Tistrella mobilis: one gene and its partner. Each later gene encodes a partner of the first gene's protein in a complex. Links are inferred from orthologs where the notes say so. Each region holds a gene or a part of one and is shown on either strand. Other genes may lie near its edges.

Region 1 (7,996 bases):
TAGGCGCGCAGCAGCAGGTCGGGCGTCAGATGCATGCCGGATGTCCCTGGGGAGGAAGCTGCTCCAGATGTGGGGTGGCAGGCCTCCCCGCTCAACCTGCACCCCATGCTCAACCTGCACCCTGCCGCCCCGATTGCAGGGGGGCGGTCAGCTGCCCGCCAGCATCCGCAGCATGTCGCGGCGCAGATCGGTGGTGCGCGGCCGCTTCACCGCCCGGAAGGGCAGGGGGCGGCAGGCTTCCATGGCGCCCAGCCCGATGCGGGCGGCGACCAGGCCGTTGACCACGCCCTGGCCCAGCCGGGCGGAAACCGCGGCGGCGAGCCCGCCGCCCAGCGCGTCGACGGCGGTATCCTGGCCGGCCTCGCCAATGCCCGCGACCGCGGCCGCCCCCAGGCTGCGGCGCACGATCCTCAGGCTGGCGATCCGCCCCGGGCGCACGCCGTAGAGCGCCGCCACCTCGCGCACCAGCCGGGCATTGCGCCACAGCACCACCGCGGCATCCAGCAGGGCGGCCGGGCTGGCGGCGGTTGCCAGCGCCGTGTCGCGGGCGGCAAGCAGCACCAGCCGGCGCGCCTCGGCATCGATCGGGGCCAGCAGCAGGCGTTCGGTCAGGGCCAGCGCCTCGGCGGCATCATGGGCATCGGTCAGCTGGGCGGTGAAATCCGCCCGGGCGGCGGCGAGGCCGGGCCGCGTCTCGTAGAGCGCGGCCACCCGTGCAGCGAGTGCGGCGGCGTTGGCTGCCGCGGCCGGGTCGTGGACGGCTGCCGGTGCCGCCAGTCGCCCGGCCTCGTCCCGCAGCCCGTCGACCCGGGCGAGCCGCCGGAGCGCCGCGATTTCGGCGCCGCCCAGAATGCCGAGCCCGCCGAGTGTGGCGACGCCCAGCCCGGTGACCATCCAGCCCAGCCAGTCGGCATGGGCGAAGGCGCGGGTGGCGAGGTCCCAGGTCTCGAAGCCGATCAGGGCCACCGCCAGGCCGCCGAGCCCGCCCCAGAGCAGCCGGCGGCCGGTGCGGCGCATCGCGGCCCCAGGCGCCAGATCCGGCATCAGCCCGCGACCGGCCAGGGCGACGGGCAGCGTCTCTTCCTCCGCCGGCCGTGCGGTCAGGGCGGCCGTGTCCGGCAGTTCCATGGGGCGTGCCGTCCCGGGCCGGCCGGTTGCGGTCGGGCGGGGCGGCGTCGTGGCCGGTTCGTCGAAAACACGCGGGCGGTCGGTCATCCGAGCCGGTCTCCGATCAGATGATCCAGTGCCTGATCCAGGCGGATATGGGCCATGCCGTGGCCGTCGCGGACCAGGCCCTCGGGCGGCAGGAAGGGCGGGAAGTCGAAACCGCCTTCGGCCGCGCGGGCCAGCGCCTCGGCCGGATCGGCCGGCAGTTCGCCCGGATAGACCACCGATGGCCGCTCGCGGCCGGCGATGCGGCCGCGCACGCAGGCGAGATTGCGGCCGTCATGCTCGGCGAACACGCTTTCCGCCGCCTTGACCGCGGCGATGGCCAGCGTGCGGGTCTCGGCGCCTTCGAAGCGGATCGCGCGGGCGGCATCGGCCACCAGCGACTGCATCAGCGCATCCAGCCGCGCATGCTGGGCGGCGGGCACCTGGTCGGCCTTGGTGGCGGCGAACAGCACCCGGTCGATGCGCACCCCCGACAGCAGCCGGCCGATCATGCCGTGGCCGCGGCCATAGCGGAAGGCGCCCAGGCTTTCGGTCAGGGCGAGCTTCAGATCGTCCACGGCGTCGGCCCCGGCGCTGAGCGCGCCGGGCAGGTCGACCAGCACCACCTGGCGGTCCAGCCGGGCGAAATGTTCGCGGAAGAAGCGGCCGACGATGCGCTTGCGATACTGGTCGAAACGCTCCGCCGCCACGGCATACAAACTGCCCGAGGGTGCGCGCCCCTTGGGCTCCGGCAGGGGGGAGAAGGCCAGCACCGGCGCGCCTTCCAGATCGCCCGGCACCAGAAAACGGCCGGGGCCGAGGCGCGAGACCGCAAGCCCCGCTGCGCGGCAGGCGATCAGATGCGCGCTCCAGCCCTGCCCCAGCTCGGCGAGGGTGACGTCATCGGCCGGGGCGGCCGGATCCAGCATTTCCAGCCGGGCGAGGAAGGGGCGGGCCAGCTCTGCCCGCCTGCCCTGGCGCAGCATGGCCAGCGCCTCGGCCGACCAGTCGGCGAAGCTGCGCTCGATGAGGGCCAGGTCCAGCAGCCATTCGCCCGGATAGTCGATGATGTCGAGCGTCAGCTCGCGCACCGGCCGGATCCGCCGGTCGACCAGACCGGCCGGTTTCCAGCGCAGCCCCATGCGCAATTGCGAGAGCATGCGGGTGGAGGCGGGCCAGCCCGGCGCCTCGCCATCGCTGCCGGCCAGGCGCGCCAGATGGGTTTCATAGGCGAAACGCGGGATCTCGGGATCGCCGGGCCGGCGCAGCTCGGCGCCGATCAGCCGGCCGTCGGCGCGGGCCTGCAGAAAGGGCAGGCGGTCGGGGAAGAGCAGGGCGCGGGCAACCGCGGTGGTGAACACGGTCTTGCCCGACCGGGCAAGACCGGTCACCCCCAGCCGGAGCGGCCGGTCGAGCAGAGACGCCGCCTCTTCTGCCAGCGCCTCGGGGGTGAGGCGGCGGGCAAGACGGCGGGCTTCCAGGCCCAGGCGATCGAAGGGAGAGGCGGACAAAAGCAGCGGTCCCGGTCGTTGAACGGTAACGCGGCCGACCGCGTCGCCCTTTCAGATCGGGAGCCGGAGACGCCGGGTCAACATGATGCGGCGAATCATCGCCGTGTCATCCTTCGGTGTGTCAGGGTGCGACCCGCAGTTCATAATCATAGGTGGACCCTGCAACCGCATTGGTCACCGTGAAGACGACCTGAACGCTGGTGGCGGAGATGGCGGCGATACGCTCGACACGGGCAGTCACCGCATTGTCCGAGCGTGTGGTGAGCATGACATTCACCTGCGACGGGCCGGGCGTGTAGCTGAGCGGCCGCGGGAAGGTCACGTAGCCGACCACCGGACCGGTCGCGGCGGTGGAGATCGTGCCGGAGGCAACGGCCTCCTTGGCAAGGAAGCTGGCGCCGAAACCGTTGATCAGCAGTTTCGAGCGGGCGCCGAGGCTGCCGGAATAGTGCTGCTGGCCGGTCACGACATAACTGTCCAGCTCCACATGGCAGTCATCGCCGGCCGGGGCGAACGAGGCGTTGGTCTCACACGACGAGATGCGCCCGTTGATCCGGACATTGTCCGCACCGTCGATCGACAGACCCTTGCCGCCGACGGCGCCGAAGGCGCGGATATCGGCCTTGCCGACCCAGAAGTCCGAAGCGGTGCTGGCGATCGCCAGGCCGGTGCCGGCCCCGCCGCCGCTGGCGCCGAGAACGCGCATCTGGCCGATCTTCACCCGCGAGGCCGAAACCTCCACACCATTCGCCGCCGGATAGACGTCGCCCATATTGCAGTTGGCGCGGATCATGCCGATGTCGCAGGGGCCGGCGATCTGCACGCAGGCGGGCGAGGACGAGTTGCGGGTCTGGATGATGTTGAGCAGGGTTTCGGTATAGCCCTCGATCAGGACGCCGTTCTCGGCGATCACGTGATCGCCCTGAACCGAAGACCTGAAGCGGACGCCGCCCCCGCTGCCGCCATAGGTGTGCACGCGGCCGATGCGGCAGCCGCCGTCACGGTTGTCGTCATAGTCGATGAAGAAGTGCCAGTCGCCATGCAGCACGTTCACCGAGCGGATGATATGGGCGTCGTGGGGGCCCATGAAGTGCACGCCATAGCGGCCGCTGCGGGCGGTGTCGATGTCGAGCACGCCTTCCCAGAGGTCGCGCATCACCCCGTCGACCGGCGTGGTCTCGATGCCCGTGCTTTTGCCGCAGGCATGGAAGAAGCAGTCGTCGACGGCATCGGTACAGGTGATCTTCATGTACCGGAACTTGCCGTAGCCTTCATAGCAGCGGCTGACGGCCTGCATGCCGTCCAGCGCCAGGCCCCAGACGCCGTAGCCATAGGGAATGCCGGTGTCGCGAACGATGGAATAGTCGCCGGCATTGTAGGTGTCGAAGCCGCGGGTCTTGATCAGCGCCGAGCCGGTGAAGCCGGTGGTGGGGCGGATCACCACGTCCCACAGGCCGCCGCCCGAGGTCAGGAAGACCCGGCTGTCCTGAATGAGCGGCGCCGAAATGCGGTAATAGCCGGCCGGAAACAGCACCGAGCCGCCGGTGGGCAGGCTGGCGGCATGGTCCATGGCGGCCTGGATGGCGGCGGTGTCGTCGGTCACGTCGTCGCCGACGGCCCCGAAATCCGTCACGCAGATAAGGCAGGCGGTAAAGATCGGCATCTTGATGATCCCCGGTATGGTGCGCCGCGCCGCCGGGCTGGCGGGCGGGGCTGACCGGGGAAGTCTGGGCGGTCTGGTTTATGATGTCGCGTCACCGGTTGCGGCCACATGCGGCCGCATCCCGGTCACCAGCCGCCGAAACGCGGCCAGATCGCCGGGGCGGCGCCAGTATCCGCCGGGATGACATGATAAGCGTCGAATTGTGCGGCGGTGGCGCAGGCATGGTTGGGCAGGATGCGCAGCACCGTGCCGACCGGCAGGTCCGGCGGCGTGGCCGTGCTGCCCGGGCGCAGGGCCAGGATGCCGTGTTCCTGATTGGCGCCGGTGACGATCAGATCCGGGATCACGCGGCCCGTGGCATCCGCCACCAGCCCATAGCCCTGATCGATCGCCTGGCCGGCCGTGCCGCGATCGCGCGACAGCGCCATCCAGCCGGCATCGACCAGGGTCCAGCCCCGGTCGGGGCGGTGGCCGATCACGGTGGTGGCGACCGAGAGCGCGATCTCGTCCACCGCGCAGACGCCGATGCCCGCCATCACCAGGTCGAAGAAGACATAGACCCCGGCGCGGAGCTCGGTCACGCCCGCAAGATCACGGGCGGCGAGCGCCGTGGGGGTGGAGCCGACGCTGACCACCGGGCAGGGCAGGCCGGCGGCGCGCAGCCGGTCTGCCGCCGTTACCACCGCCTGGCGCTCGCGTTCGGCGAAGGCCGCATGGGCCTCATGTCCCGAGACGTCGTAGCTGCCGCCGGCATGGGTCATCACCCCGCGGAGTTCCGCGCCGCCCTCCTGCAGGATCCGGCCGATGTCGATGATCTCTGCGGCATCGGGGGCGAGCCCTGCGCGCTTGCCGTCGCAGTCGATTTCGATCAGCGCCGGGATCGGGCCGGCTCCGGCCGCCACGATCGCCTGCGCCTGCTCCACGGAATCCAGGATCACCGCCAGATCGCAGCCTCGGGCCCTCAGCGCCTGCACCCGGCCGAGCTTTGCGGGCGTGATGCCGACCGCATAAAGGATGTCGCGCACGCCCGCCGCCGCGAAGACCTCGGCCTCGCGAAGGGTGGAGACGGTGGCCGGTCCGCCTGTGTCGGGCAGCATCCGCCGGGCGATCTCCACCGATTTGGCGGTCTTCAGATGCGGCCTGAAGCCCACGCCGAGCCCGGCGATCCGCCGGGCCATCCGGTCGAGATTCGCGGTCATCTTCGCCTCGTCGACCACAAGGCAGGGGGTCTGCAGATCAGGGGAGAGACCGGCCATGACAGGGCTCCACGAGAAGGGGGGGCTCCGCGAGAAGGGGGGCATGGGTTAAACGCAGACGGGCGGGCCGGAAACGCCTCCGGCCCGCCCGCCCCTTGATGCATGATGGTCCCGGGTCAGCCGCGATTGGCGACCAGGGCCTCCAGCCAGCGGATGTCGTAGACGCCGTCGACGAAATCCGGATGGCGGGCGATACGCTGATGCAGGGGCAGGGTGGTGTCGATGCCGCCCACGACATATTCCTCCAGCGCCCGGCGCAGCCGCATGATGCACTCGTTGCGGTTGCGGCCATGGACCACCAGCTTGGCGATCAGGCTGTCGTAATAGGGCGGGATACGATAGCCCTGATAGAGGCCGCTGTCCACGCGCACACCCAGCCCGCCGGGGGCGTGATAGGTGTCGACCAGCCCCGGCGAGGGGGCGAAGGTCTCGGAGTTCTCGGCGTTGATCCGGCACTCGATGGCGTGGCCCTGAATGCGCACGTCTTCCTGGGTGAAGCCCAGCGGCTGGCCGGCGGCCACCCGGATCTGCTCGCGGACCAGGTCGATGCCGGTGATCGCCTCGGTGATCGGATGCTCCACCTGCAGGCGGGTGTTCATCTCGATGAAGTAGAACTCGCCGTTCTCGTAGAGGAACTCCACCGTGCCGACGCCGCGATAGCCCAGCTTGCGCATGGCATTGGCGACGATCTCGCCCATGCGGGCGCGGTCTGCCGCATCGATCGCCGGCGAGGGCGCCTCTTCCAGCACCTTCTGATGGCGGCGCTGCAGAGAGCAGTCGCGCTCGCCCAGATGCACCACGGTCCCGAAGGTGTCGCAGAGGATCTGGATCTCGATATGGCGCGGATTGGCGAGATACTTCTCAAGATAGACCGCATCCGATCCGAAGGCGGCCTTGGCTTCGGCGCGGGCGGTCTGCAGCGCCTCGCGCAGGCCCTCGGCGCTTTCGGCCACCTTCATGCCGCGGCCACCGCCGCCGGCGGCGGCCTTGACCAGCACCGGAAAACCGATCTCGCGGGCGATCTTCATCGCCTCGGCCTCGTCGGTCACCGGCCCGTCGGTGCCGGGCACCAGCGGCAGGCCCAGCTCTTTCGCGGCGCGCTTGGCCTCGATCTTGTCGCCCATCAGCCGGATGTGTTCCGGGGTGGGGCCGATGAAGGTCAGGCCATGTGCCTCGACGATCTCGGCGAACTGGGCGTTCTCGGACAGGAAGCCGTAACCCGGATGAACCGCCTCGGCGCCGGTGATCTCGGCGGCGGCGATGATCGCCGGGATGTTCAGATAGGAATTGCGCGCGGGGGCCGGGCCGATGCACACGCTCTCGTCGGCGAGACGGACATGCATGGCATCGGCATCGGCGGTGGAATGGACCGCAACGGTGCGGATGCCCATCTCCTGGCAGGCGCGATGGACGCGCAATGCGATTTCGCCGCGATTGGCGATCAGCACCTTCTCGAACATGATCGCTCCCGCGTCACTCGATGATCGCAAGCGGCTCGCCGAACTCGACCGGCTGGCCGTTCTGCACCAGAAGCCGGCTGACGGTGCCGCTCCGCGGGGCGCGGATGTGGTTCATCACCTTCATGGCTTCGATGATCAGCAGGGTCTGGCCCTCGCGCACGGTCTGGCCTTCGGCGACGAAGGCCGGCGCACCCGGCTCCGGGGCCAGATAGACGGTGCCGACCATCGGCGAGGGCACGGCGCCCGGATGGCCTGCGGGGTCGGCGGCGGCCGGTGCCGCAGGTGCCGCGGCGGCCGGTGCCGCCGCGGGTGCGGCGGCGGCGGGCGCCTGGAACAGCATCTGCGGGGCCGTCATCTGCGCCGGTGCCTGGCGGGCGATGCGGATGCGACCCTCGCCCGCGCCGACCTCGATCTCGGTCAGGCCGGTCTCGTCGAGCAGCAGCGCCAGTTCGCGGATCAGGCCGGTATCGACGGCACGAGCCTTGGTGTCAGACATGCGATTGGTCCTTCGTGGCCGCGCGGGCCTGCCCCCCTGGGATCAGCCCGGCCATCGCCTCGATCGCCAGCGCATAACCCGCAGCCCCCAGGCCGCAGATCACGCCGACCGCCGTCCGGGACACATAGGAATGGTGCCGGAACGTTTCGCGACGATGGATATTCGACAAATGCACCTCGATCACCGGCAGTGCCGTCGCGGTGAGCGCGTCGAGCAGGGCGACCGAGGTATGGGTGTAGGCGGCGGGATTGATCACGATCCCTGCCGCAGAGGTGCGGGCGTCCTGTACCCAGTCCACGAGAACGCCTTCGTGGTTCGACTGGCGGAAATCGACGGCCAGCCCCAGGGCAGCGGCACGGGCTTCGCACAGACGCCGGATGTCGTCCAGCGTCGTATGCCCGTAGACCTCGGGCTCGCGGGTGCCAAGCAGGTTCAGGTTCGGTCCGTTCAGGACCAGG
Region 2 (3,656 bases), 1.3 Mb from region 1 along the record:
GAGGTGCGCGGCGTGTCGTCCGGCACCGCGACCCTCAAGGATGCGATGAACGAAGCCCTGCGGGACTGGGTGTCGAATGTCGACGACACCTTCTACTGCATCGGCACCGCCGCCGGTCCGCACCCCTATCCGATGATGGTCCGCGACTTCCAGTCGATCATCGGTGAAGAGACGAAGGTCCAGGTGCTGGAGCGTGAAGGCCGCCTGCCCGACATGCTGGTCGCCTGCATCGGCGGCGGCTCCAACGCCATCGGCCTGTTCCATCCCTTCCTCGACGAAGAGGGCGTGCGGATGATCGGTGTCGAGGCGGCGGGACACGGCATCGAGACCGGCGAGCATGCCGCCTCGCTGGCCGGCGGCCGTCCGGGTGTGCTGCACGGCAACCGCACCTATCTGCTGCAGGATGCCGACGGGCAGATCCTGAACGCCCATTCGATCTCGGCCGGCCTGGACTATCCCGGCATCGGCCCCGAACATTCCTGGCTGCGCGATATCGGCCGGGTGGAATATGAGTCGGTCACCGACCGCGAGGCGCTTGACGCCTTCCAGCTCTGCGCCCGCCTTGAAGGCATTCTGCCGGCGCTGGAGCCCGCCCATGCGGTGGCGCAGGTGGTCAAGACGGCCCCCACCCTGCCCCGCGACGCCATTCTGGTGATGAACATGTGCGGCCGCGGCGACAAGGATGTCTTCACCGTCGCCGAAGCCTTGGGAGTGGACCTGTGAGCGCCATGGCTGAGACCATCGACCGTTCCGCCGTGCCGGGCGGCACTGCCCGTATCGATCGCCGTTTCGCGGCGCTGAAGGCCGAGGGCCGGGCCGGGTTGATCACCTTCGTGACTGCTGGCGACCCTGACCTCGAAACCGGCGCCCGGGTACTGGCCGCGCTGGCTGAGGCCGGTGCCGACGTGATCGAACTGGGCGTGCCCTTCACCGACCCGATGGCCGACGGCCCGGCGATCCAGCGGGCAGGGCTGCGTGCCCTCGCCGCCGGGGTCACCATGATCAGGGTGCTGGACATGGTCCGCGCCTTCCGCGCGACCAACACCGACACCCCCATCATTCTGATGGGCTATTACAACCCGATCTACGCCTATGGCGCCGAACGCTTCGCCGCCGATGCAATCGCGGCCGGCGTCGACGGGCTGATCGTGGTCGACCTGCCGGCCGAGGAAGAGGAGGAGCTGGTCCGCTTCACCGATCCCGCAGGTCTCGCCCTGGTCCGCCTGGTCGCGCCCACCACCTCGGTGGAGCGTCTGCCCTCGGTGGTCGGCCGGGCGAGCGGTTTCCTCTACTACGTCTCGATCACCGGCATCACCGGTACCGCCTCGGCGGATATCTCCAGGGTGGCGCCCTCGGTCGCCCGGATTCGCGCGGCGAGCGAATTGCCGGTGGCGATCGGTTTCGGTATAAAGACTCCCGAACAGGCAGCCGCCTTCGCGGCGATCGGTGATGCCGTCGTGGTCGGCTCGGCGATCGTGCAGGAGGTCGAACAGGCGGTGGCCGACGGCGCGCCCGAAACCGCGCCGGATCGGGTCCGCGATCTGGTCAGCCGGCTGGCAGGCGGTGTGCAGAGCGCTGCCGCCCGCGCCTGACGGCGACGTCGTGACCCGCCCCGCCCCAGGCATCCGAACGGAGACCCCAACCGCATGAGCTGGCTGTCGAACTTCGTCCGTCCGAAGATCCAGGCCCTGGTCCGCAAGCCCGACGCGACGCCGGACAATCTCTGGCACAAATGCCCGTCCTGCGAGCAGATGATCTTCCATCGTGATCTGGTGGAAAATCTGCATGTCTGCACCAATTGCGGCCATCACATGCGCCTGCCGGCGAAACAGCGGCTTGCCATGCTGTTCGACGACGGCGCCTATGACCGGATCGATACGCCTAAAGTGACGGCCGATCCGCTGCGCTTCCGCGACCGCAAGCGCTATACCGACCGTCTGCGCGAAGCCCAGGCCAAAACCGACGAAACCGATGCCATCCAGGTGGGCGAGGGCCGCATCGGCGGCGTGCCGGCCGTGGTTGCGGTGTTCGATTTCGATTTCCTGGGCGGCTCCATGGGCATGGGCGTAGGCGAAGGCCTGGTCAAGGCCGCCGCCGTCGCCGTGCAGAAGAAACGCCCGCTGATCGTCTTCCCCGCCTCGGGCGGTGCCCGCATGCAGGAAGGCGCGCTGTCGCTGATGCAGATGGCCCGCACCACGGTCGCCGTCGACCGGGTGAAGGAAGCCGGCCTGCCCTATGTCGTGGTCTTCACCGACCCGACCACCGGCGGCGTCACCGCGTCCTTCGCCATGATCGGCGACATCCACATCTCCGAACCCGGCGCCCTGATCGGCTTTGCCGGTCAGCGGGTGATCGAGACCACCATTCGCGAGGCCCTGCCCGAGGGCTTCCAGCGCGCCGAGTATCTGATGGAACACGGCATGCTCGACATGGTGGTACCGCGCAAGGCGCTGAAGGAGACGCTGGCCCGGACGCTGAAGCTGCTGCTGAAGCTGCCGCCGGCGGCCGCCCCCAAGCCCGGCTCGGCGATCGCCGGGCCGGTGACCAACACGGTCACCCCGCCGCGCAAGCCTGCCGGCAATGCCGCCACGAAAGCCGCCGAGGCGACACCGCGTACCGAGCCCGCCCTGGGTACGGCTGCGACCGACGAGCCGCGCAAGGCCTGATACTGCGCCCGGGCCCCGAAGGCCCGGGTACCATCCGACGTGAAGGGGCTGCCGGCCCATGGATGACAGCGCCACCATCCTCGACCGGCTGGGCCGGCTGCATTCGACCGAAATCGATCTCGGCTTCGACCGGATCCTGCGCCTGCTCGCCGAGCTGGGCAATCCGCAGGACCGGTTGCCGCCGGTGATCCACCTGGCCGGCACCAATGGCAAAGGCTCGGTGGTGGCTTATCTCTCGGCCATCGCCCGCGCCGCCGGGCTCTGCGCCCATGCCTATACCTCACCGCATCTGGTCCGCTTCCACGAACGCATCGCCCTCGGCGGCCGGCCGATCGCCGAACCGGTGCTGGCCCGGCTCCTGGCCCGGATCGAAGAGGTCAATGCCGGCCGGCCGATCACTTTTTTCGAGATCACCACCGCCGCCGCCTTCCTGGCCTTCGCCGAGACCCCGGCCGATCTGGTCATCCTGGAAACCGGGCTCGGCGGACGGCTGGATGCGACCAACCTCGTCGCCCGGCCTGCCGCGGTCGGCATCACCCGTATCGCGCTCGACCATATGGAATTCCTGGGTGATACCCCGGCGCTGATCGCGGCCGAAAAGGCGGCGATCATCAAGCAGGGCTGCCCCGCCGCCACCGTCGCGCAGATGTCCGATGCGGCAGCGGTGATCCGTGCAGCCGCGCTGCGCATGCAGGCACCCTTTACGGAGGGGGGGCGCGACTGGCAGGCGGCACTGGAGGCGGACCGCCTGGTGATCAGCGGCGGACCTGCCGACGGCATCTGGCCACTGCCGGCCCTGATCGGCGACCACCAGGCCTGGAATGCCGGTCTCGCCCTCACCCTCGCCCGACTTGCCGCCGCAGACATACCGGCGCTGGCGCCGCTCGGTCATGCCGCCGCCCTGGCCGAGGGGCTCCGCACCGTCCGCCACCCGGGGCGGTTGCAGCCGGTGACGGCGGAGATTGCCCGGGCGCTGCCGGTGCTCGATCC

What was found.
Region 2: the proteins of accC (region 1) and accD are in contact, whole or in part, in a solved structure (PDB 8UXZ), measured with the Escherichia coli proteins. The link is inferred for Tistrella mobilis from one-to-one orthologs.

What each region holds. Positions count from the first base shown.
Region 1 is NZ_CP121017.1:3,306,511-3,314,506, reverse strand. The notes cover bases 4,871-7,715. They hold accC (acetyl-CoA carboxylase biotin carboxylase subunit), read right to left. Parts: upstream 7,043-7,715; coding sequence 5,699-7,042; downstream 4,871-5,698. Other genes in these bases: aroQ (type II 3-dehydroquinate dehydratase), read right to left, coding at 7,531-7,715; accB (acetyl-CoA carboxylase biotin carboxyl carrier protein), read right to left, coding at 7,056-7,538; P7L68_RS20545 (DSD1 family PLP-dependent enzyme), read right to left, coding at 4,871-5,582. Also shown: aat (leucyl/phenylalanyl-tRNA--protein transferase), read right to left, coding at 1-35; P7L68_RS20560 (TIGR01620 family protein), read right to left, coding at 148-1,215; P7L68_RS20555 (YcjX family protein), read right to left, coding at 1,212-2,663; P7L68_RS20550 (glycoside hydrolase family 55 protein), read right to left, coding at 2,785-4,326; more of P7L68_RS20545, read right to left, coding at 4,452-4,870; more of aroQ, read right to left, coding at 7,716-7,996. UniProt on the Escherichia coli protein: This protein is a component of the acetyl coenzyme A carboxylase complex; first, biotin carboxylase catalyzes the carboxylation of the carrier protein and then the transcarboxylase transfers the carboxyl group to form malonyl-CoA.
Region 2 is NZ_CP121017.1:4,578,855-4,582,510, forward strand. Bases 718-3,656 are described here. They hold accD (acetyl-CoA carboxylase, carboxyltransferase subunit beta), read left to right. Parts: upstream 718-1,646; coding sequence 1,647-2,666; downstream 2,667-3,656. Other genes in these bases: trpB (tryptophan synthase subunit beta), read left to right, coding at 718-723; trpA (tryptophan synthase subunit alpha), read left to right, coding at 729-1,592; P7L68_RS26280 (folylpolyglutamate synthase/dihydrofolate synthase family protein), read left to right, coding at 2,725-3,656. In the rest of the region: more of trpB, read left to right, coding at 1-717.